Regions from separate parts of the Brevibacillus nigriterrae genome, predicted to be linked through region 2. Evidence: predicted binding sites of a transcription regulator. Region 2 holds the regulator's gene; each other region holds the start of a gene.
The links. Region 2 encodes Rex, which represses fermentation and respiration genes when NADH is low (regulators of the CRP and FNR family bind a similar motif). Its sites were predicted from a motif close to TTGTGAAATATTTCACAA; they were not measured.
Positions count from the first base shown of each region.

Region 1: a site for Rex is predicted at 4,602-4,619, ahead of ACPW7N_RS26025 (nitric-oxide reductase large subunit). Genes of this name have one in related genera too.
Region 3: a site for Rex is predicted at 2,641-2,658, ahead of hcp (hydroxylamine reductase). Genes of this name have one in related genera too.

Region 1 is NZ_JBNCMT010000061.1:1,773-8,829, forward strand. Features, by position in the region: gene ACPW7N_RS25990 (ABC transporter permease subunit) at 1-71, shown strand, start outside; gene ACPW7N_RS25995 (ABC transporter ATP-binding protein) at 71-739, shown strand; gene ACPW7N_RS26000 (FixH family protein) at 739-1,107, shown strand; gene ACPW7N_RS26005 (SurA N-terminal domain-containing protein) at 1,113-1,781, shown strand; gene ACPW7N_RS26010 (ABC-2 transporter permease) at 2,079-2,873, shown strand; gene ACPW7N_RS26015 (ABC transporter ATP-binding protein) at 2,873-3,544, shown strand; gene ACPW7N_RS26020 (FixH family protein) at 3,541-4,485, shown strand; gene ACPW7N_RS26025 (nitric-oxide reductase large subunit) at 4,674-7,031, shown strand.
Region 2 is NZ_JBNCMT010000003.1:207,613-214,669, reverse strand. Features, by position in the region: gene ACPW7N_RS03950 (AAA family ATPase) at 1-941, opposite strand, end outside; gene ACPW7N_RS03945 (hypothetical protein) at 934-1,464, opposite strand; gene ACPW7N_RS03940 (cell wall elongation regulator TseB-like domain-containing protein) at 1,651-2,151, opposite strand; gene ACPW7N_RS03935 (hypothetical protein) at 2,192-2,896, opposite strand; gene ACPW7N_RS03930 (amidohydrolase) at 3,315-4,613, opposite strand; gene ACPW7N_RS03925 (redox-sensing transcriptional repressor Rex) at 4,631-5,254, opposite strand; gene ACPW7N_RS03920 (ComEC/Rec2 family competence protein) at 5,269-6,156, opposite strand; gene dinG (ATP-dependent DNA helicase DinG) at 6,192-7,057, opposite strand, start outside.
Region 3 is NZ_JBNCMT010000029.1:41,291-48,347, reverse strand. Features, by position in the region: gene ACPW7N_RS19645 (aspartate kinase) at 1-1,032, opposite strand, end outside; gene hcp (hydroxylamine reductase) at 1,225-2,523, opposite strand; gene ACPW7N_RS19635 (hypothetical protein) at 2,866-3,312, shown strand; gene ACPW7N_RS19630 (SMI1/KNR4 family protein) at 3,367-4,380, opposite strand; gene ACPW7N_RS19625 ((Fe-S)-binding protein) at 4,517-5,827, opposite strand; gene ACPW7N_RS19620 (FAD-linked oxidase C-terminal domain-containing protein) at 5,814-7,057, opposite strand, start outside.

The sequences.
Region 1 (7,057 bases), on a different contig from region 2:
ACTGTGTACTCTTGATGGTGGTAGCATTCGAACTGGCGATCCGCTTCCGTAGCAAGGGGGATAAAGTGTAATGATTGAAATCAAAGGGTTATCTCAATCCTATCAAAATAAAAAAGTGTTGGAGAATGTCAGTCTTGTCATTTCTGAGAATGAAACATGTGCTCTTGTTGGGCGTAATGGTGCAGGGAAGACTACTCTGATTCACTCGTTGTTGGGACTTTTACCTGTGAAACAAGGGGAGATTACACTCTGCGGCTACTCGAACAAAACGGAGAAATGGAAAAAGCATGTCGCTTACCTGCCAGAGAAATTTCAACTATATCCGCAGCTAACAGGTGATGAGAACTTTCGTTTTTTTGCAAGTATCGATAATCCCGAAGTAAATGAACAAAGGATGGAAGAGTGTCTGAAGATGGTGAACCTATGGGAGCATCGTCTTGAGCTGATTCGTGGATACTCCAAAGGAATGCTGCAGCGCCTTGGTTTAGGAATTATGCTGTATTTTGACTCGCAAATCATGATTTTGGATGAACCGACAAGTGGACTTGACCCGATGGGAAGAACAGAAATCCTATCAATTTTGAAATCTTTACAGAACAAAACCATTCTATTTTCATCTCATCACATGGATGAAATCAGGCAGGTTTGCACACATGTAGCTTTTTTGGAGAATGGAGAAATAAAAAAATACAAGACCCAAGAGTTTTTGGAGCTGTTGTCTTTAGGAGGCTATGAGTAATGAAGAAGTTGCTCTTTTTCATGCTGATGATACTGTCTATCGTATTCGCAGGATGTTCTTCCAAGCCTGCATACCAGGCAACGATTCAAGTGCCCGAGAAATTTAGTGCAGGGCAGGAGATACCGATCAGCCTGCAAGTGAAACAGGATAATCAACCAGCAACAGGGCTTACGGTTTCAGCAGTTTTGGAAATGAAAAAGATGAATCATGGAACGGTTGATGTTACCTTTGTCGAAAAAGGAAACGGCGAATATGTAGCAGACGTGCAGCTTCCTATGGGGGGCGAATGGATCGCTGTTACTCAATTGAAGAAAGAGAATAACACCGTAGAACAAGAAATTGGTTTTACGATAAAAGGGGAAGAATAACGACCATGAAAAAGATACTGTGTACGCTGATTGCGAGTCTTTCTTTGCTCGTTTTCTCAACTGGATGTACAGAACAACCAGCCAAAAGTGGAGAACAAACGACGGCTCCGCAAGCACAATCAGAAGTCGTTGCTACGATAAATGGCGAGCCGATTACATCAGAAGATATTGATTTTTATCAAGTGATTAACCGAATTCAAATCGACCTGATGAGAGAAAAGGATCTGGCGAAATCGTCCGATGCAGAAAAAGAGGCTGTGAAGAAGTTTTGGGAAGAACAGGAGCAGGAAGCAATGCATCCGAATTCTCTTTTGACACAGATTATCCGTTTGCGTGCGATGGCTCTGCTTGGTAAGGAAAAAGGACACCAGGCGACAGAGCAAGAAGTGAATCAGGAAATTGAGAAGGTGAAAAAAGAGTATACCGCCAATCAGCTTGTTCAATCACGTATCAAGGAATACGGGGAAGAAAAGTTTTGGAACAAGCAGAAATCTCAATATCAACTGATTGTAGTGGTGAACAAGGTACAGCAAGATATGATCGCCAAAGCCAAGGAAGGCAACCCAAAAGCAGAAATGAAAGAAATAAACATGCTAGCTCAGAAAAAATACGAAGAATTGTTAGTTTCTCAAATGAGTAGTTTAGAGATCAAGATCGTGAATCAAGGGAAATAGAAAAATAGATTTCAGGCTCAAAAAAGCTCAGGAAAATAAGGAAAGCTACCATCCTTATTATTCCTGAGCTTTTTCTTAGTTGTAAAGAATTTATAAGTTTGGGGCCTCGCCCGACGCTGCATAGGAAGTGCGAGTGTCGACGGTACAACACTGATGTTGTGTTACGTCGACCAGCGATAGCTTGTGTCGGGTGGGTTTAACAAGTTTGCTTGGTATGATGATGCAAGCAAGTGACGATAATCATAGTAATACGCTCGCTTCTACAAACATTTACAAGTATTCCAGGAGGAAGAACGTATGACCTACATCGAGAAAGAGTGGAGAGAGCAATCAAGAGGAAAAGGCATCTGGTTGTCGCTTGGCATGGTTGCGCTCGTTTCACTATTTATCCTGCTTCAATCGCGTTCCCTTCCGCCAGAGGAAGGTTTCGAGGTGTTCTTGCTTTCCTTGTACGAGATGAATGTCTATTTAATTCCGTTGTTAAGCATGTTTTTGGCCTCAATTGCTATTATGCAGGAGCGAGAGCAGAAGACATTAACCATTTTATTAACCAAGAAAGAGTCGTACCTTAGTTTTTACCTCAAAAAAAGCCTCGCTGTGCAATGCATTACATTGGCTGTATTCCTCGGTTGGTTTTTTATTTTCGCACTGCCGATGAAGCTGTTGCTCTCTTTTCATGTCCAAAGCTTTCTCGTTTTTCTGGCCGCAGTAGGAAGCTTGCTGTTCATCTTTAATCAGATTGGATTGTTCCTGGGCAGTATCTGCAACACACGGATGCAGTTAGTGGGAGCAAATATCTTTGTCTGGTTTTTCTTTGTGTTTTTCATAGATCTGGCGTTTCTTTATTTCTTGCCTGCTGTCACAAACGAGAACATTATGCTGTTCTCCTGGGCATATTTCTTGCACCCGCTACACACGATTCATTTCTATTTGGAAACGTCAGTTGGTCTTTTCTCCACCGAGCATATGTCCCGAATAATGGAAAAACTCGTGTGGATGTCTCCGGCTAAATTTTTGCTGGTTGACCTCGTAGTTTTGCCAAGCATCTTTGTTTGTCTCGGGATTTGGCTACGAGTAAGGAGTGAAAGATAATGATTGAAATAAAAGGGTTGACTCAATCGTATCGCAACAAGCAAGTTTTAAAGGATGTTTATCTATCCATTGGCAATAATGAAGTTTGTGCGCTTGTGGGCCGCAATGGAGCAGGGAAGACGACATTGATTCACTCGCTGTTGGGACTCTTGCCAGTAAAACAAGGTGAGATTACATTAAGCGGTTTTTCAAACAAGCAGGAGGGGTGGAAAAAGCATGTTGCCTACTTGCCTGAGAAATTCCAGTTGTATCCCCAGCTTACGGGTGAAGAAAACTTCCGGTTCTTTGCAAGTGTCGACAATCCCAAAGTAAATGAACAGAGGATGGAAGAATGCCTCAAGATGGTGAATTTGTGGGAGCATCGCCTTGAGCTGATTCGTGGCTACTCCAAGGGAATGCTGCAACGATTGGGGTTAGGAATCATGCTTTATTTTGACTCGCCTATCATGATTCTAGATGAGCCGACTAGTGGACTTGATCCGATGGGAAGGACAGAAATTCTTGCCATCTTGAAATCGTTGAGGAATAAGACTATTTTGTTTTCTTCCCATCATATGGATGAGATCAGACAGGTGTGTACACATGTAGCATTTCTGGAAAACGGTGAAATGAAAAAATATGACACACCAGAATTCATAGAGTTATTGTCTTTAGGAGGAAAAACACAATGAAGATGAGACTATTTTGTCTATTGATGATTTTTGCCTTTGTATTCGCAGGATGTGGTTCCAAGCCATCGTATCAGTCAACGATTCAGGTTCCTGAGAAGTTTACGGCAGGACAGGAGATTCCGATGACACTCATCGTCAAACAGGACAATCAACCTGCCACTGGTTTGGTAGTAACTGCGACACTCGAAATGAAAAAGATGGATCACGGAACGGTTGAAGTTGCCTTTACTGAACAAGGAAACGGTGAATATGTAGCTAATGTGGTGCTGCCTATGGGTGGCGAGTGGATTGCGGTTACCCAGTTGAAAAAAGGCAATGAAAGCGTAGAGCAAGAGATTAGATTTTCGATAGAAGGGGCACAACCCCAGTCATCTGCTGCACATACGGATGTTGTCGCTACAGTAAATGGAGAGACGATCACGGTAGAGGATATCTATTTCTATCAAGTGATTAATCGTATTCAAATTGCCTTGATGCTGGAAAAAGACCTTGCTAAATATTCGGGCGTAGAAAAAGAGAGTGTAAAGAAATTGTGGGAAACCAGAGAGCAGGAGGCATTGCATCCCAATTCGTTGTTGACACAGGTAATCCGCTTGCGTGCAATGGCAATGCTGGGTAAAGAAAAAGGACACCAGGCGTCCGAACTAGAAGTGGCCAAGGAAATAGAGAAAGTAAAAGCAGAGTATACTGCCAACCCGAAAGTACAGGCACTGATCAAGGAATACGGGGATAAACAGTTCTGGTCAAAACAGAAATCCCAATATCAACGGATTGTCGTCGTAAATAAAGTTCAGCAAGATATCATTGCTAAAGTAAAAGAAGCCAATCCAAAAGCCGGGATGAAAGAAGTTAACATGCTGGCGCAAAAGAAGTACGAAGAACTGCTGGTTTCACAAGTAGGTAGTTTACAAATAAATATTGTCAAAAAAACAACATCATAAAATGTGATCTAGTTCATAGAAACTCAGGATATGTTAGTGGTGGGAAAACCCTTATATATTCAGAGTTTTTAATTTTGTAACAAATACACTATTTGAACGGTAGAAATTTTATATTTATGTGAAATGAATCACAAAAACGCCTCTCCAAACCAATTATGATTTAAGCATCAACGAAAGGAGAGGTTACCATGAAGGTAGAAACAGGCTCCCAAACGCGAACTGGGACGCAGAATTCGTTTCTCAAAGGGACTTTAATTTTTACTATTATCATTAGTTTCACCGTTTTGATTTTAGGGGGATTTTGGATTTTTAAAGATATGGCTCCACGCCCTCTACAGGTAGTAGATTCCAAAGGAACTGTCATTTCCACACAAGAACAAATCGTTGGTGGGCAGGCAGTATTCCAAAAATATGGCTTAATGGATTATGGTACTGTTCTCGGACACGGTTCCTACTTAGGTCCTGACTATACTGCAGAAGCATTGAAGATTTACACGGAAGGAATGCAGAACTTCTACGCTAATGCAGAGCATCAAAAAGCATTCGCTGAGTTAGATGATCAGCAAAAACTTTTGATCAAAGATAAAGTAATTGCAGAAATGCGTGAAAATCGTTACGACGAATCAAAACAGGTACTTACATTAACAGATGCTCAAGTTTTTGGTCATGAACAAGTTCGTGCTTATTACAAAAAAGTATTTACAGAAGGTGACTATGTAGGGATTAAACCAGGACTCATCAAAGAAGATGATATGCCTGCAGATAATCGTGCATGGGTAGGCGCAGGAGATCAAATCACTCAGATTTCTGACTTCTTCTTCTGGACTGCATGGTTGTCTAGTACCAAACGTTTCGGTGATACCATCACGTACACAAATAACTGGCCTTATTATGAAGATGCTGGTAACACCATGTCTTACTCCGCTGTACTTTGGAGTGGTGTGAGTGTAACATTACTAATCTTTTTCATCGGTCTAATCCTTTATTTTTACAATCGCTACAAGCTTTTCATGCAAGAGGCTTACGAAGAGGGGAATTTCCCGAAATTCGATGTGAATAAACTGCCTTTGACTTCTAGTCAGGTAAAAACAGGTAAATACTTCACGGTTGTAATTCTTTTATTCTTCATCCAATCCATGTTTGGTGGTTTGTTAGCTCACTACTACCTGGAGCCAAACTCCTTCTTCGGAATGAAATGGATTGCTGAACTCTTCCCATTCAGCTTATCAAAAACGTACCACTTGCAATTAGCGATCTTCTGGATTGCAACTGCATGGTTGGGTATGGGTATCTACGTTGCTCCACTTGTAGGTGGTAAAGAGCCAAAACGTCAAGGTTTGTTGGTAGATATCCTGTTCTGTGCTTTGGTAGTTCTTGTTGGCGGCAGTATGGTAGGTGAATGGCTTGGTGTCAACGGTAAATTGGGTAATGCCTGGTTCCTCTTTGGTCACCAAGGATGGGAATATGTTGAGTTAGGTCGTATCTGGCAAGTAGTTCTTGTTGTTGGTATGTTGATCTGGTTGTACATCGTATTCCGTGCAATTAAGAGTGCATTGAAGAAAGAAACTGACAAGGGTGGTCTTACACACTTATTGTTCTACGCATCCATTGCAGTACCACTCTTCTATCTTTTCGCATTCATGTTCAACCCAGGTACCAACTTCACGATGGCTGATTACTGGCGTTGGTGGATCATCCACTTGTGGGTTGAAGGTATCTTCGAAGTATTCGCCGTTGTTGTTATTGGTTTCTTGATGGTTCGTATGGGTCTTGTTACAAAGAGCTCTACTGTTCGTGCCTTGTTGTTCCAATTCACACTTCTTCTCGGTGGTGGTGTAATCGGTATCGGTCACCATTACTACTATAACGGTTCTTCTGAAATCTGGATTGCACTTGGTGCGGTATTCTCTGCACTTGAAGTAATTCCGTTAACACTGTTAATCCTAGAAGCATATGAGCAATACAAGATGATGAAAGACGGGGGCAAAAACTTCCCTTACACAGCTTCCTTCCGTTTCTTGATTTCTACAGCAGTTTGGAATCTGATAGGTGCAGGTGTTCTTGGTTTCTTGATCAACTTGCCGGCAGTAAGCTATTTCGAACACGGTCAATTCTTGACACCAGCACACGGTCACGCAGCGATGATGGGTGTATACGGTATGTTTGCGATTGCAGTACTCTTGTACTCCTTGCGTAACATCGTGAAACCAGAAGCATGGAACGACAAATTGCTTCGTATCTCTTGCTGGGGATTGAATATTGGTCTTGCAGGTATGGTAATCATTACCCTGTTACCAGTAGGATTCTTACAAATGGAAACAGCATTCGAACAAGGATATTGGGCATCACGTTCATTTGATTTCTACCTCGATCCACTTGTGCAAAAACTTCTGTGGGTGCGTGCATTGCCAGATACCATCTTCCTTGTAGTCGGTATCTTGCCACTCGTATACTTCTGCTTGAAAGCGCAATTCAACCTGCGCAAGCCGAATGTAGCTGAGGATCAAAATATCGAAGAAGGCAACAATAAAACACTTTCTATGTAAGAGTAGCAAAGGTTACCCTTGGTTCA
Region 2 (7,057 bases):
ACTTTATCTACTGCCATGCTGAAGTGACGGTTGTTGATCAGTTCTGCTTTCTCACGCATTGCATAGATGGCTGCTTCATTCGTCAAGCTCTCCAACTGAGCACCTGAGAAGCCAAACGTTTCTTGGGCGATTTGTGAGATGGATACTTCGGAAGCTAATGGTTTATTGTTCGCATGGATGTGCAAAATCTGCTCCCTAGCTTTCTTATCAGGCAAATCAACGGTGATATGACGGTCAAAACGGCCTGGACGCAACAAAGCTGAGTCCAGCATATCCTTGCGGTTGGTTGCAGCCATAATGAGAATGCGTGGTTTATCTTCTGTTTGAATCCCATCCATCTCGGTCAACAACTGGTTCAACGTCTGGTCATATTCACGTTGTTGGCTGCCTTCCCGCTTTCCACCGATGACGTCAATCTCGTCAATAAAGATAATGCCTGAATCTTGTCCGTTTTTCTCAGCAAGAGTTTTCACTTCGCGAAACAAATCACGAACACGCTGTGCACCTACACCTACATACATCTCTACAAACTGAGAACCGGAAGCTGCCACAAATGCAGAGTTGGTGTAGTTAGCTGCTGCTTTCGCCATCAAGGTTTTTCCTGTTCCCGGAGGTCCTGTCAAGAGAACCCCTTTTAACGGTCGAATCCCATAATGTTTGATCTTGTCTTTATGATTCAAAAAATCCAACGCTTCTTTTAGCTCTTGTTTTGCACGTTCTTGTCCCCCGATATCCGCAAACGAGATATCTGTCTTGGGAACGGAGTGCTTGTTACCTCGCCCGTTCTTTGCAGCAACACCAATACCACCCTGGCGGCTCACTATGAAAAACAAACCGGCTAATACAGCCGCAAACAACAAGAATGGCCCGATGTTAATTCCGAGGAATAACAAGAAGATTAGGACAGCAGGTACCACTCCAAACAATATTTCCTTACCCACGAGCATTCACCTCACTCTCTTGCTGCTCACGAGGGACGATGGTGTAGAATTCATCTGACCCACGCTTCAGAAAGATGTAAATGTTGCTCTTATCCATACTGGTAAGTGCCAAATCCAATTGATTCTTCACTTTCCACTCATTAACCAATGCCGGAAGTTTGCTGTACTGATGAAGTTCCAACGCTTCTGTCAGCGCAAAAGTTCCGTTGTTCCACACTTTTTTCAACTCTTCATTTTGATTCGTCAATTCAACGATGACTTCTTTATTTTTCACGATTCCGCTGATGTCATTCTCAAGAGACTTATACTCTTCTGGAAAATCTTCCGGCTTCGTAACTGTTAGCTTTATCAGCATTTGCTCCTTTGTAATCTGCAGGTCAGCCAATGTAGCTGACTCCATTTGAGCGATCTTCGTACGAACTGGTTCTTCTATTTCTACTTTTTGAAACAGAAACCAACCGCCAAACAGGAGAGCCAACGCGATAAGTAGCGATGAGATGATCGGTACTTTACGTACTTGCATGAGATTACTCCCCTCCTCTATTATCTACACGATTTGTATATATCGTAATCTATCAACTGGAGAACGATTTAAAGTATAGCATATTAACAAAATGAATTCCTATGTAGATGTTGGGTATTGAGGAAAAAGAAAAAGACCCCATATTAAGGGGTCTTCAAACATGTAGCATCGGTGCTTAACAGCCGTTCAACTAACCGGGTTAAGGCGATACGATTTAAGTACTTTACCCGTCTTAAAATCGTAGTACACGTAATTGTAACGTTGTTCCTGGTCAATATAGACGGCTTCCCAGAATTTTTGATTGTCATCTTTTCCAGGAACGATGTGCAGAATTCTAGCATTCTTGTCACCTTTTAACACTGCTTCCTGTACACTATTTCTCGTTACAACGCCATCCATTATTTCAAAATCAACCGAATCTGGTGTGAGCCAGGCGATTACAGGTGTGCCGAAGTGATTCTTTCCAATCACAACCGCATAGACCTTTGTCCCGCGAAATTCGCTGATTTCATCAATTTGTGCAATTCCCGTCCGATCCTTAACCCATTGCCGTACCTGATCCTCGGAAGCGTATTTCTCGCCAACTGCACTTGAAGTAAGGTGATACAAAAATCCACCCAACAAAAGCAACAAGATTCCTACAGCAATACCTACACGTACATACACAAACACTAACTCCTTTTTCATCCTCCTGACTCTTGCTTACGCTGTTGTCAGGCGGTGTCCCTTAAAAACGGAACACGAGTTGATCTCTTTGCTGATTCTGAAAGCTGGGTACTAGCAAATCAACAGTTAATTGCTTTACCTCGAATTTATCGGTATCATACCATAGCTCATAGCGAATAACCACATCTTTCAGCGTTTGTCGCATGATTTCATCTGCCTGAAATTGTGGCCCCAACCAGAGCGAAATCATGGACTCCACCTGATTGGACGGAAGAGCAAACTGAAGCCCTTTGAGCCCATCCCGATCACGCTTATGCAACTCTGTCGGTACGAGTGAATGAAGTTGTCCTTGTATGATCATGGCGTGTTCATAAGGGGTAAACAACGCATAAGGAAGAAATTCTAATGGCTGCTCTTTCCCATCCACTTGCAGTTCAACTTTGTCTGTACTGCGTTTCATCTGGATGATATGACCTGATACGTTGCCCTTGACATCGAATGATTCTCCACGATATACGCCTTGATACGTCTGGTCCCTGGTCTTTACCTGGTAGGTAACAGGTGTATCACCAGCCAGTTTTTTGACGAGACTGGCAAGCTGATCATGATGCAAGGTATCCGGGTCTCCCTGATTTTTTTCTTCCATGGATGAAGATGCAGGTGTCGTTTGAGGTGGTTTGGTTATAACAGCAAGGAGCATACCGAGCAGGAAGAGACCAAGAAAAATGGGGATCAGCCACCATAGTTGGTTCCTTCTGATGTACATAACGCTCCCCCTCCCTCGTCCCAGTTCCTAAAATTTATGAAGGACTAGAAGGTTTTAGAACGATACCGAAAACTTTCTAAACATAGCGGTAGTGTTAACGGTCATACTACAGGTACACCCCAAGGAGGTGAGCGTGTGAAGCTGCCAACGACAACCTCCGTCGAACCGAGCTGGTCGTTGCTACAGGAATACCGAGTTTCCTGGGCAGGTTTATCATCACCGCTTAGAGCCTTTTCACAACATTCACCAAATGAATACCGCCACACCTCTTTAAAAAACATTTGGCGTTACAGCCAAGATTCTAGCTAACCAAAATATTCCTACCTACACCTTTCGCTTTTCCTTTTGCTCCCATCATTCACCAGGTGTGTTGACAAGGCTGTTTGTCAAAATGCCTTTGATGGGAGACTTTTTCCATTTATCGTTTTAAAGAATCAAACATGCGGTTTGCTTCATAGATTACTTTTTCTTCATCCACCGTGAGCAATTCACGATTTCTCATAATCCATTCCCCTGCAACAATCGTATCTGTTACGTCACGGCCATTTGCCGCATACACCACATGTGAAATTGGGTTATGAGCCGGATGGAAATGCGCTTGAGCACTGTCCAGCATGATGATATCAGCTTGTTTGCCAACCTCCAGTGAACCCAGCGTCTCTTTTTGGAATACCCCGTCAGCGCCCAAAATGGTTGCCATACGCAATGCATCTTCGGCTGGTACAGCGACTGGATCATTACGTACGCCTTTGTGGAGGATCGCCGCCAATTTTAATTCCTCAAACAGATTCAGGTTGTTGTTGCTCGCAGAGCTGTCTGTACCTAAAGAGACACTAACACCCTTGGACAACATCTCAGGTACACGGGCAACTCCGCTTGCCAGCTTCAGGTTACTCACGACATTGTGCGAAACCCTTACATTATATTTTGCCAGTACATCGATTTCTTCATCCGTCAAATGTACCGCATGGGCAACAAGGGTTGGACGGGAGAATACGCCAAGGTTCTCCAAGTGAGCGACTGGTCGAACACCGTAATCCTTCACATTTTGCTCTACTTCCCACGCTGTTTCTGACATATGGATGTGCATCGGCAAATCAAGCTCATGGGCACGTTCCAAAATTTGATTGATAAAGTCTGGAGTGCAAGTGTAAGGAGCATGAGGGGACATCATCACGGTAATACGCCCGTCAGCCTGATTGTGCCAATTACGAGCAAATTGGGTAGCTTCCCGCAGTTTCGCCTGTCTTTCTTCTTCTGAACAAAAGCCAATCATCCCACGGCACAAACGAGCACGCATGCCTGAGTCTTGAACCGCTTGGGCTACTTGATCCATATGATCATACATATCAACAAACGTCGTCGTTCCAGTTCGAATCATTTCAACAATGGAAAGATAGGCGCCCCACTTCACGTGATCAGCCGTGAATTGAGCTTCAAGCGGCCACATTTTATCTTCCAGCCATTGTTGCAGCGGCAAGTCATCCGCATACCCCCGCAGAAGCGACATCCCTACGTGACCATGCGTATTGATGAGACCAGGGAGAACGAATTTGTTTTTGCCGTCGATCACTTGATCATAGCCAGTCAGGTCCTCTGGAGTTACTCCCACATAAGTTATTTTATTTCCCTCAAAGGCAATCGCACCATTTTCGATAACTTCATTTGCAGCGTTTACTGTGATCACAGTTGCATTGGTGATGATGGTTTTCTTCAATGTTGACACTCCAATCATTATGTAAGGTAATAAGCCAAGCTTTGCAAGCTCGAAGTAACATCGGCATGATGTATGCGAACATCTTTTTCTGTTCGCAGGTTCACAGGGGCAAAATTGAGGATCCCTTCAATTCCGGCTTCTACGAGCTGGTCAGCCACATCCTGCGCGGCAAATGCTGGCACAGTAATTATCGCCAAGCGAATTTGCATATCAATAATCACTTGCTTCATTTCGGACATTGGTCGAATCATCAGACCTGCTATGATTTTTCCGTGTTTGGTCTCATCAGTATCAAAAATAGCTACAATTCTCATATTATCTTTCAAATAGATATTGTAATTACTGATGGCATGTCCAAGATGACCTGCTCCGACCAAAGCAACATGGATTTCCTGGTCCAGTTTTAGTATCTGTCTGATTTTTTCGATCAGGTAATCAACGTCATAACCGATTCCCTTTTTGCCAAAATCTCCGAAAGCAGCAAGATCTTTTCTGATTTGCGCAGGATTCACATCAAGTGTTTTTCCCATCTGTTGAGAAGAGACGGTTTTCACATCCATTTGATTGAGACTGATCAAATACCTTAGGTAAATTGGTAAACGACGAACAACAGCTTCAGATATTTTCGGTGCTTTTACCATGATCTTCCTCCTCTCTATTCTCTTTTTTTCTTAATAACCTTGTAATCTTTTCCATTCGATAGGATAGAAATCGTTCCATGAATTCCGGTTATATACGTTTCCGCCCATGATTCACTCAGGCGCTCGACAATTTCCTCCTGATTCGCTTTCATTTCTTTCTCAGACAATCCTGTTTCAATAACAGCTATCTGAGCATCAACCTTGGTCAAAAACACCTGTGATGACGCCTGGTTGCTTCCTTGACTCGCTACTTTCAAGATCTCTGATCGGAGAATCTTGGTGTATCGCTGCAGCAGTCGGTCTTCTGCTTTTTCGCTGATTGCACTGGTGAAAAGAAAACGCAACTGATCCTGCTTAAGTTGAAACACCAACGAATTATCCTGCGGTGATAAAAGCAGCGGTTCGCTCGGATTCAAAACTTTCAACACAATCTTTTCGTCAAAAGTCAGTTCATCACCTTCTCCAAGCAGGATAAGTTTTTTGTTTGCAGGCAAGGGTATTACCTGTTGAATGGATCTGTGGATCGCTTCTGGCATCAGGATGGTATCGATTTGAAAATGGTTGGAAAGCTCAGGGTAGCCACCCGCATGAGTAGGCAAATCGTTGGTGATCATCACGTAGTCGATTTTGGTCACTTTGCGCTCTTCCAGCAGTTCCAAAAGCGTGGAAACATCCTTTTCACTTCCTGTATCGATCAACAACTTCTTCCCGTTTGGAAAAGTAATCAATGTACTCTCCCCGTTTTGTAGAGGGAAAAACACCGTAATCATGCCAAGAAAGTCATTTTCATTCTCGCTTAATATTGGGTCATCTACTTTTACTACGTTTTTCAAATGATCGTCAATTGAACACGCAGTCAGTAGAAAGGTGAGTACGATAACCAGCAAGCAGTTGAATCTCATAAAATGATCACCCTTCAGGAACAGCATGTTTCATTTTATGATTCTTCTTCTGCAACCATTCTTTTTTGGGGGTCGAGAAAAGGCGTGATCATTTCACGCAACGAAACCCATGGCCCTGTCTTTGTCTGGAAAGGTGGCAAGGAAGCAAGGAACGAACGTCCGTATCGTGATTCTACAATCCGGGAATCAAAGACGACAATCACCCCTTGATCCATATGATGGCGAATCAGTCGTCCCACACCTTGCTTGAATCGAATGATGGCCTGTGGCAGGGAAAGCGACATAAACGGATTTTTCTTTTCTTCCTTCAGTCTTTCCGAACGCCCCTCAAGCAACGGATGATTCGGCGGTGTAAACGGGAGACGGACGATGACAAGACAGCTTAAGTCTTTGCCAGGGATGTCTACTCCCTCCCAAAAACTGCTGGTGCCAAGCAACACGGCTTTGGATTCACGCTGGAAGTTGCGGACAAGCTTGCTGCGATTACTGCTGTCAATGCCATGTCCTAACAGTGTATACCCCTCTTCTTCTGACAACAACTGCTTCATCCCTTCATAGACTTGACGAAGCATGGAGTAAGAGGTAAAGAGGATCATGGTCCGCCCTTCTGCGGCTCGGACAACATCGACACAACCTTGTGTGACGGCATCCAGATACATTCTCTCATTCTCTGAAATAGAAGGTAAATCCGATGGCAGCAACAAGAGTCCCTGTTGTTCATAGTCAAAAGGTGAAGGCAGCGTAACCGTACGATAGTTTTGTTCCTGATTTGCGTCAAAACCCAATCGCTCCAACAAATAGTCATAGCTGTTTTTCACCGTCAATGTTGCTGATGTCAGAATCACACTCCGCTTTTCTGCAAAAAACTGTTCACGCATGGTTTGTCCAATATGCAGTGGCA
Region 3 (7,057 bases), on a different contig from region 2:
TCCTGACGGTGTATGCTCGTAGGACAATCCTTCGTCCTCAATAATCTGAAGAAGTCGGCGGCCAAAGCCAATTTCACGGTTCATTAAATACTTGCTGACATAGATGCTGCAAAAACCGGCATCACTGGCAATACCCGCAATCGGATTGTTCTGCGGATGACGTTCGGAGACAATCATTGTTCCCGGTGCGCTTGGGTTGTTGGTATTTTTGATGCAAACGGGAATTCCCGCTCGAAACGCAGGGAGCAGTGCTTCCTCGTGGAATACAGAAAAACCGGCATATGATAATTCTCGCATCTCACGGTACGTAATTTCATTGATTTTGCGTGGGTTAGCAATCAGGGTAGGATTCACCACAAAGACCGAATCTACGTCTGTGAAGTTCTCATACAAGTCCGCTTTGACGGCTGCTGCCAAAATAGAGCCGGTAATATCGGAACCTCCACGAGAAAAAGTAACGAGTGCACCCTTTGAAGAATAGCCAAAAAAACCGGGGAACACTACGATTCCAGAACGTTGCTTGAGTTCAGCAAGTCTTGCATAGGATTCCTCAAGGACTTGCGCATTTCCGAATTCGTCACTTACCAGAAGTCCCGCATCACGAGGATTTACATATTCAGCATCCAATCCCTTGCTTTGCAGATAGCAAGCCAACAGTTTTGCTGAGTTGTCTTCTCCTGCTGCTTTCATGGCGTCAAGGAATGCTTCCGGATTGGATACATCCATATTTAAAATAGCACGTAAATCGTTGGTGATGCGCTCCATTATTTCAAATGGCAGCCTCAGATCGTCAGCGATTTCCTGATAGCGGCCGATAATCCGTTGCAATTCCTGCTCTGCCTCTTGATCCACCAAATACTTGGTGGCACAGGCGATCAGCAGATCTGTAACTTTGGTATCTTCCTTGCTTCGTTTACCTGGAGCCGAAACGACAACAATTTTTCGGTTTTGATCCGCTTTGATAATTTCATACACTTTTTCAAACTGTGCTGCTGAAGCCATGGAAGTCCCGCCAAATTTACAAACGTTCACTTTGTATTATCCCCCTATCCACTCACGACGGACATTTGTTTTCTGTAGATGTGCATGACTATACTTTATCTTGTATTAGACCGATTGAAAAGAGAAAAATTATGTACTAGCTTAGACTTGTTTGGGCTTGTCTATAAAAAAAGCAATCACACGGTAGATTACCACCATGTGATTGCCTGCTTTTATCTGATATTAGTTTCTTACAGTTCCCAACATTACGTTCATATCTTCTTGTGCATTGCCAATCGGCTTCACGCTGAACAAGTCTTGCAGTACAGACAACACACCAGGCTGAATGAACTCAGGAAGTTTTGGACCGATGCGGATATCCTGAATACCAAGGCTGAACAATCCGAGCAGGATAGCAACAGCTTTTTGTTCGAACCAGGACAATACGATGCTTACAGGAAGTTCGTTAACACTGCATTCAAACGCTTCTGCCAATGCTGCTGCAATCTTGATGGTAGAAACGGAGTTGTTGCATTGTCCCAAATCGATGTAGCGAGGGATGTTGGTTCCTGGTACTGTACCGTAATCCACATCGTTGAAACGGAACTTACCACAGGATGTTGTCAAAATAACTGCTTCTGGTGGCAAGGAAGTTGCCAGCTCACGATAGTACTCTCCACCTTTACCAGGTGCGTCACAGCCTGCGATGACGAAGAAGCGCTTGATTTTGCCTGCTTTCACTGCATCAACGATTTCAGGTGCGATACCGAGCACTGTATTGTGGTGGAAGCCAGTAGACAAGGTTTGATCAGACTCCATATTGGCTTCTGGCAAGGAAAGTGTTTTTTCAATCAATGGCGTAAAGTCGTCATTTTCAATTTTGGTTACGCCCTCAAGACCAGTAATTTCATAAGAGAAGAAGCGATCTGCATACGTGCCTTTGATTGGCATAACACAGTTGGTAGTGGCAAGGATACCACCAGGGAACTCTTCGAACAGACGGCGTTGGTCGAACCACGCTTTACCGATATTGCCTTTCAAGTGCGGATATTTTTTCAATTCTGGATATCCATGAGCTGGCAGCATTTCGGAGTGTGTGTAGATGTTGATGCCTTTTCCTTCTGTTTGTTTCAACAGCTCTTCTAGTGCAAAAAGGTTGTGGCCCGTTACTACGATACATTTTCCTTCAATTTTGTTTTGGGACACTTTCACCGGCTGAGGTACACCAAAGCGATCCGTATGAGCTTTATCGAGAAGCTCCATCACTTTGATTGCTGCTTTTCCCACTTTCATCGCCATCTCGAGATGTTCTTGAAGATTGAAGTTATGGTTTGTCAACGTGAAGTAGAGAGCTTCCTGAGTGATACCGTCTACCTCTGGATCGATGTATCCCAACTGACGTGCATGAGTAGCATAGGCAGCGATTCCTTTTAGTCCAAAAATAATTGTATCTTGAATACTTGCGAGGTCCTCGTTCTTACCACAGACCCCCATCACCGTACAGCCGCCAGTAGGCGTTTGTTCACATTGATAACAGAACATATCTATTTCCCTCCATTGTTAATTTTCTTAGCAGTTCATCTTGTGATACACAGATCATAAACGATGAGACAACTCTCCCTTGTGACGGGACTCACAGCAGATTGATTGTTCATAAATCTGTGACATTATTCACAAATCATTCCACTTAAGAAAGTGTAAGCGATTTCAGTATTATCAAGATTTTTCACTTATCATCCTTATCTAAATGTTCGGAAATTCATCTTTGCATAGTATTAACTACATGATGAAAACCCGAACATTCCTCTGGAAGAATTAAGAAAGAAACGATCAGACGGAATAAAACGTCTCACTTATAAGGCAGAAAAAAAGGGGGGGATTTCTATGTTTCAAAACTCAATGAAGGCCTTTATGTACCATGTTCTAGCTTGTATTGCTTCTTTTCTGATGCTACAAGCCTTTTCCCCATACGAGCACCCATTGTCAATCGGCATGTATGCCTACTTATTTGCTGTTCTTCTACTTGTTGTTGTCTATTATATAAAGGCAGGCACAAAGCTCAACCGATTGGCCTCACCTAGTCATGACTGGCTTTCTGTCGCCACAGTTGCAGTACCTGGATTGATCATGTGGTCTTCTATGTCCTTCTTATCCGGTGAAGGGCAATCCGATTGGGTCTTTTTCTCTCTGTACTACTTGTCCATTCGACCGTTGGGCGAGATGCTTTCAATCAACAGCCATTCAGTACAGCTCATTTTTAACTTCATCGTTTGTTTTCTCCCATCGCTACTCTTGGGAATTGGACTCAAGATTACTCGAAAAAAAAGATAATAAAACGCCTTCGTTCCAAGATGAACGAAGGCGTTTTTCAATTGAGTTTTGTTGTTAATAGAGATGCTTTTTCTCAATCTTAAAGATTTCTCCTTGAAGTCGTGCTTTAATCTCTACTAATTGTCCAACAGAATAGGTGCTAGCATTAGAGGTTAAAATCAAAACTTCCTTCCCTAATTGGTAAATAAAGCAAGAAAGTGATGAATCATTAAAGATTTTTGTTATTTCACCACTGACTAAAATAACTGATTTTACTTCATGATGAAGGTATTCATACTTATTCTTGTTTTGCTTTACAACATTGAGTTCTTCTGGCTCCTCTATGTAAAGACAAATGCTCGTACGATCACCTTCTTGAAGTATTCTAGACTTTTCGTTTGACTCTGGCTGAAGGAACTCTGAATGTTCTATGTAGTGGAAGAAGATATCGGTTCTGACCTCGTTTACTTTTATTTTGACTTCACGGCCATAACCAGATCCAGATACGTGATCGATTGTGCATTCGAATATATCTCTTACTTTCCGATGCTCTTCTATCTCTTTGATGGCACGATCTAACCAGTCTTCGTACCAAGAAAGAAAACTGTTCGCCACTCTTCCCATCCCATACCCATCGCAACGTGCATCATACCATACCTTCCCTTTTTCAGGACCAGATATGACCAGGATATGATATACTCCACAGCCATGGTCACAAAGCGTAATCGTCCCTTGCCGATCGTTTTCTCGAAGATCTTCTTCATCGTCGTGATTCTTCCAATCAGAAGTATATGGAAATGGTTTAGCTAAAGATTCATGGCTAATCGGTTCATCGGTAACATCGTTATACTCAACAAGTGGGATCAGTCCGTAAGAAGGACCTGCCCCGCCGTTTCCAACATTCATGAGGAAGTCTCTATAATCTTCGGGCAAGCTGATTGCATATTTATTTTCAAATAATTGTATTTCTTCTTTCGTAAGTACCGGATTGAACTGATATCTATGCCGCTTTGAATAAAACACTTTATACCTAGCGTCAAGTTCTTTGAGATAGTCCAATTTCTGTCTAATCTGATCAAATCGGTTCATTTTCTACCCCTCTTTACTGGGAGACTTTTACTATTATGGCAAGTATAACAGATCAGAAAATAAAAAAAAGGCCACCTTCATTCATGATGAACAAGGATGGCTTTCATTTGAGTGTTACTATATTCTCCGATCTATCTTACTGCTTCTTCACTAACTGCTGTGCCAACAGGTCAACGATATGCACAGCTTCCATCTTGCCTTCCAGACCCGCACGATGGATACCCAGCTTCATCTGCAAGAGACAACCAGGGTTTGCCGTAACGAGGATGTCTGCTTGCGTCTGTTCCACATGCTCCATCTTCTCTTCCAGGATCTGACCAGACATTTCTGGCTGTACTACGTTGTAAATACCCGCAGAACCACAGCATCTGTCTGCTTCGAACAATTCCACGAATTTGGCATCAGGAATCGATTGAAGTAACTGACGAGGCGGAGTGATTACTTTCATACCATTGCGCAAGTGGCAGGAATCCTGATAAGTGATGCGCTTGTTCAGTGGCTTCCACTCCAGATTTTCACTGAGTTCAACGAGCACGTCGCTGATATCACGAACCCGCTTCGCGAACCATTTGGAATCTTCCTTCCACTCTGGATCATCTTTCAGCAGGTGATCATACTCTTGCAGCATGGCACCGCAACCACCACCGTTGGAAATGATCAGGTCTACATCTGCATCTTTGAACACTTTAATATTTTTCTTCGCCAGTTCACGGGCAATCGCACGCTCACCACTATGAGCATGCAACGCACCACAGCAGTTCTGGTCTGCTGGAATTAACACTTCGCAACCAGCATGAGTCAACAATTCAACGGTGTTTACATTCGTGCCATGGAACAAGACGTCCATGATACACCCGTGGAACATACCTACTTTTACCTTTGTTTTTCCCTTGGCAGGAACATGCGTGCCAAGTAATTCAACAAGGCCAACATTTGTAGCTTCTGGCAAGATTTCTTCCATCTCGGCCATGTGTTTCGGCAAGATTTTCATGATACCCGTCCCACGAACAATCTTTCCAATACCCGACTTTTGATAGAAACGCAGCAGTTTTCCCAGTTTATAAAGACGTTTTTGGTGTGGAAAAACGTGTTTGAATGCTGTTGTACGAATGAACCTGATCCATGCAGGATACTTGTTGGTTTCTTTGGCATGGTCTTCGATTGCTTCGCGTGCTTGCTCGATTAACTGACCATAATGCACCCCGGCAGGACATGCTGGCTCACAAGCACGGCAGCCTAAGCAAAGGTTCATTTGATCAATAAAGTCTTGATCCGGCTCATAGATTCCGTCCACTGTTGCTTTCATCAACGCAATACGGCCACGTGGAGAAGCACCCTCGAAGCCCGTTTCACGGAACGTAGGACATGCAGGTTGACAGAAACCGCATCGCATGCAGTTAGACAATTCCTCGTAATCGAGGGTCATCTTGAGTTTATTTTGCAGCATTGTCTATCACCACTCTTTTACGTGATTGTCTAGCGAACATTTTGTCAGGGTTTAAGAGGTTATCAGGATCGAATGCTGCCTTGATATTTTTCATCAATTGAATGCCTGCTTCGCCAAGCTTCCACTCCAGGTAAGGTGCTTTCACTGTACCGATTCCATGCTCTCCAGTGATCGTACCGCCAAGGCTGATGGCTGCAGCAAACACTTCTTCAAACGCTTGCTCTACACGCTCTACTTCTTCGTGAATGCGGGAGTCTGTCATACAAGTTGGATGTAAATTACCGTCCCCAGCATGGCCAAATGTGCAAATCTCAACATTGTATTTCTTTGCAATCTCCTGAATTGCTTCAACCATTGGGGCAACAGATGCACGAGGCACAGTGGCGTCTTCCAGGATGGTTGTAGGACGCAAACGAGAAAGCGCTGCCAATGCACTGCGTCTAGCAATCATTACTTCTGCTGCCTCTTTTTCAGAGTTTGCCACTTTCACTTCAATGGCAAAGTTTTTCTTACAGATTTCCGCCATTTTTTCCATGTCGCGATCTACTGTTTCTTTATCTCCATCTTGCCCGATCACAAGGATAGCACCTACATCAGGCAGGCCAATTTTTTTGAAATCCTCAACCACACGGATGGTTCCACGGTCCATGAACTCCAATGTTGCTGGAATGATTTTCGCTTCGATAATGTCAGAAACCGTTTTCGCGGAATGAGTCAATTCGTCGAACATCGCTAACATGACACGATTGCTCGCAGGTTTCGGAATGAGCTTCAGAATAGCTTCAGTAATGATGGCAAGCGTACCTTCTGAACCAACAAGAAGTTTTGTTACGTCATAGCCTGCTACGTCTTTCATCAGCTTGCCGCCAGTGCGAATGATATCCCCATTCGGCAGAACCGCTTCCAGTCCAATGACGTAGTCTTTGGTTGTGCCGTATTTCAGTCCACGCAGACCACCGGAACCAAGTGCGATATTTCCCCCGATTGTAGAGACAACCATGCTGGATGGATCTGGTGGATAGAACAGGCCAATCGCTTCAACCGCATCGTGGATCGCTTTGGTTTTTACTCCTGTTTGCACAGTAACAGTGAGGTTCGCCTCATCGATTTCCAAAATCTTGTTAAAGCGATGCATGGACAGTACGATTCCGCCTTTATCAGGCACAGTACCACCACAGAGGTTGGAAGCAGCTCCACGAGTGATTACCGGAATTTTGTAGCGAGTGGCTA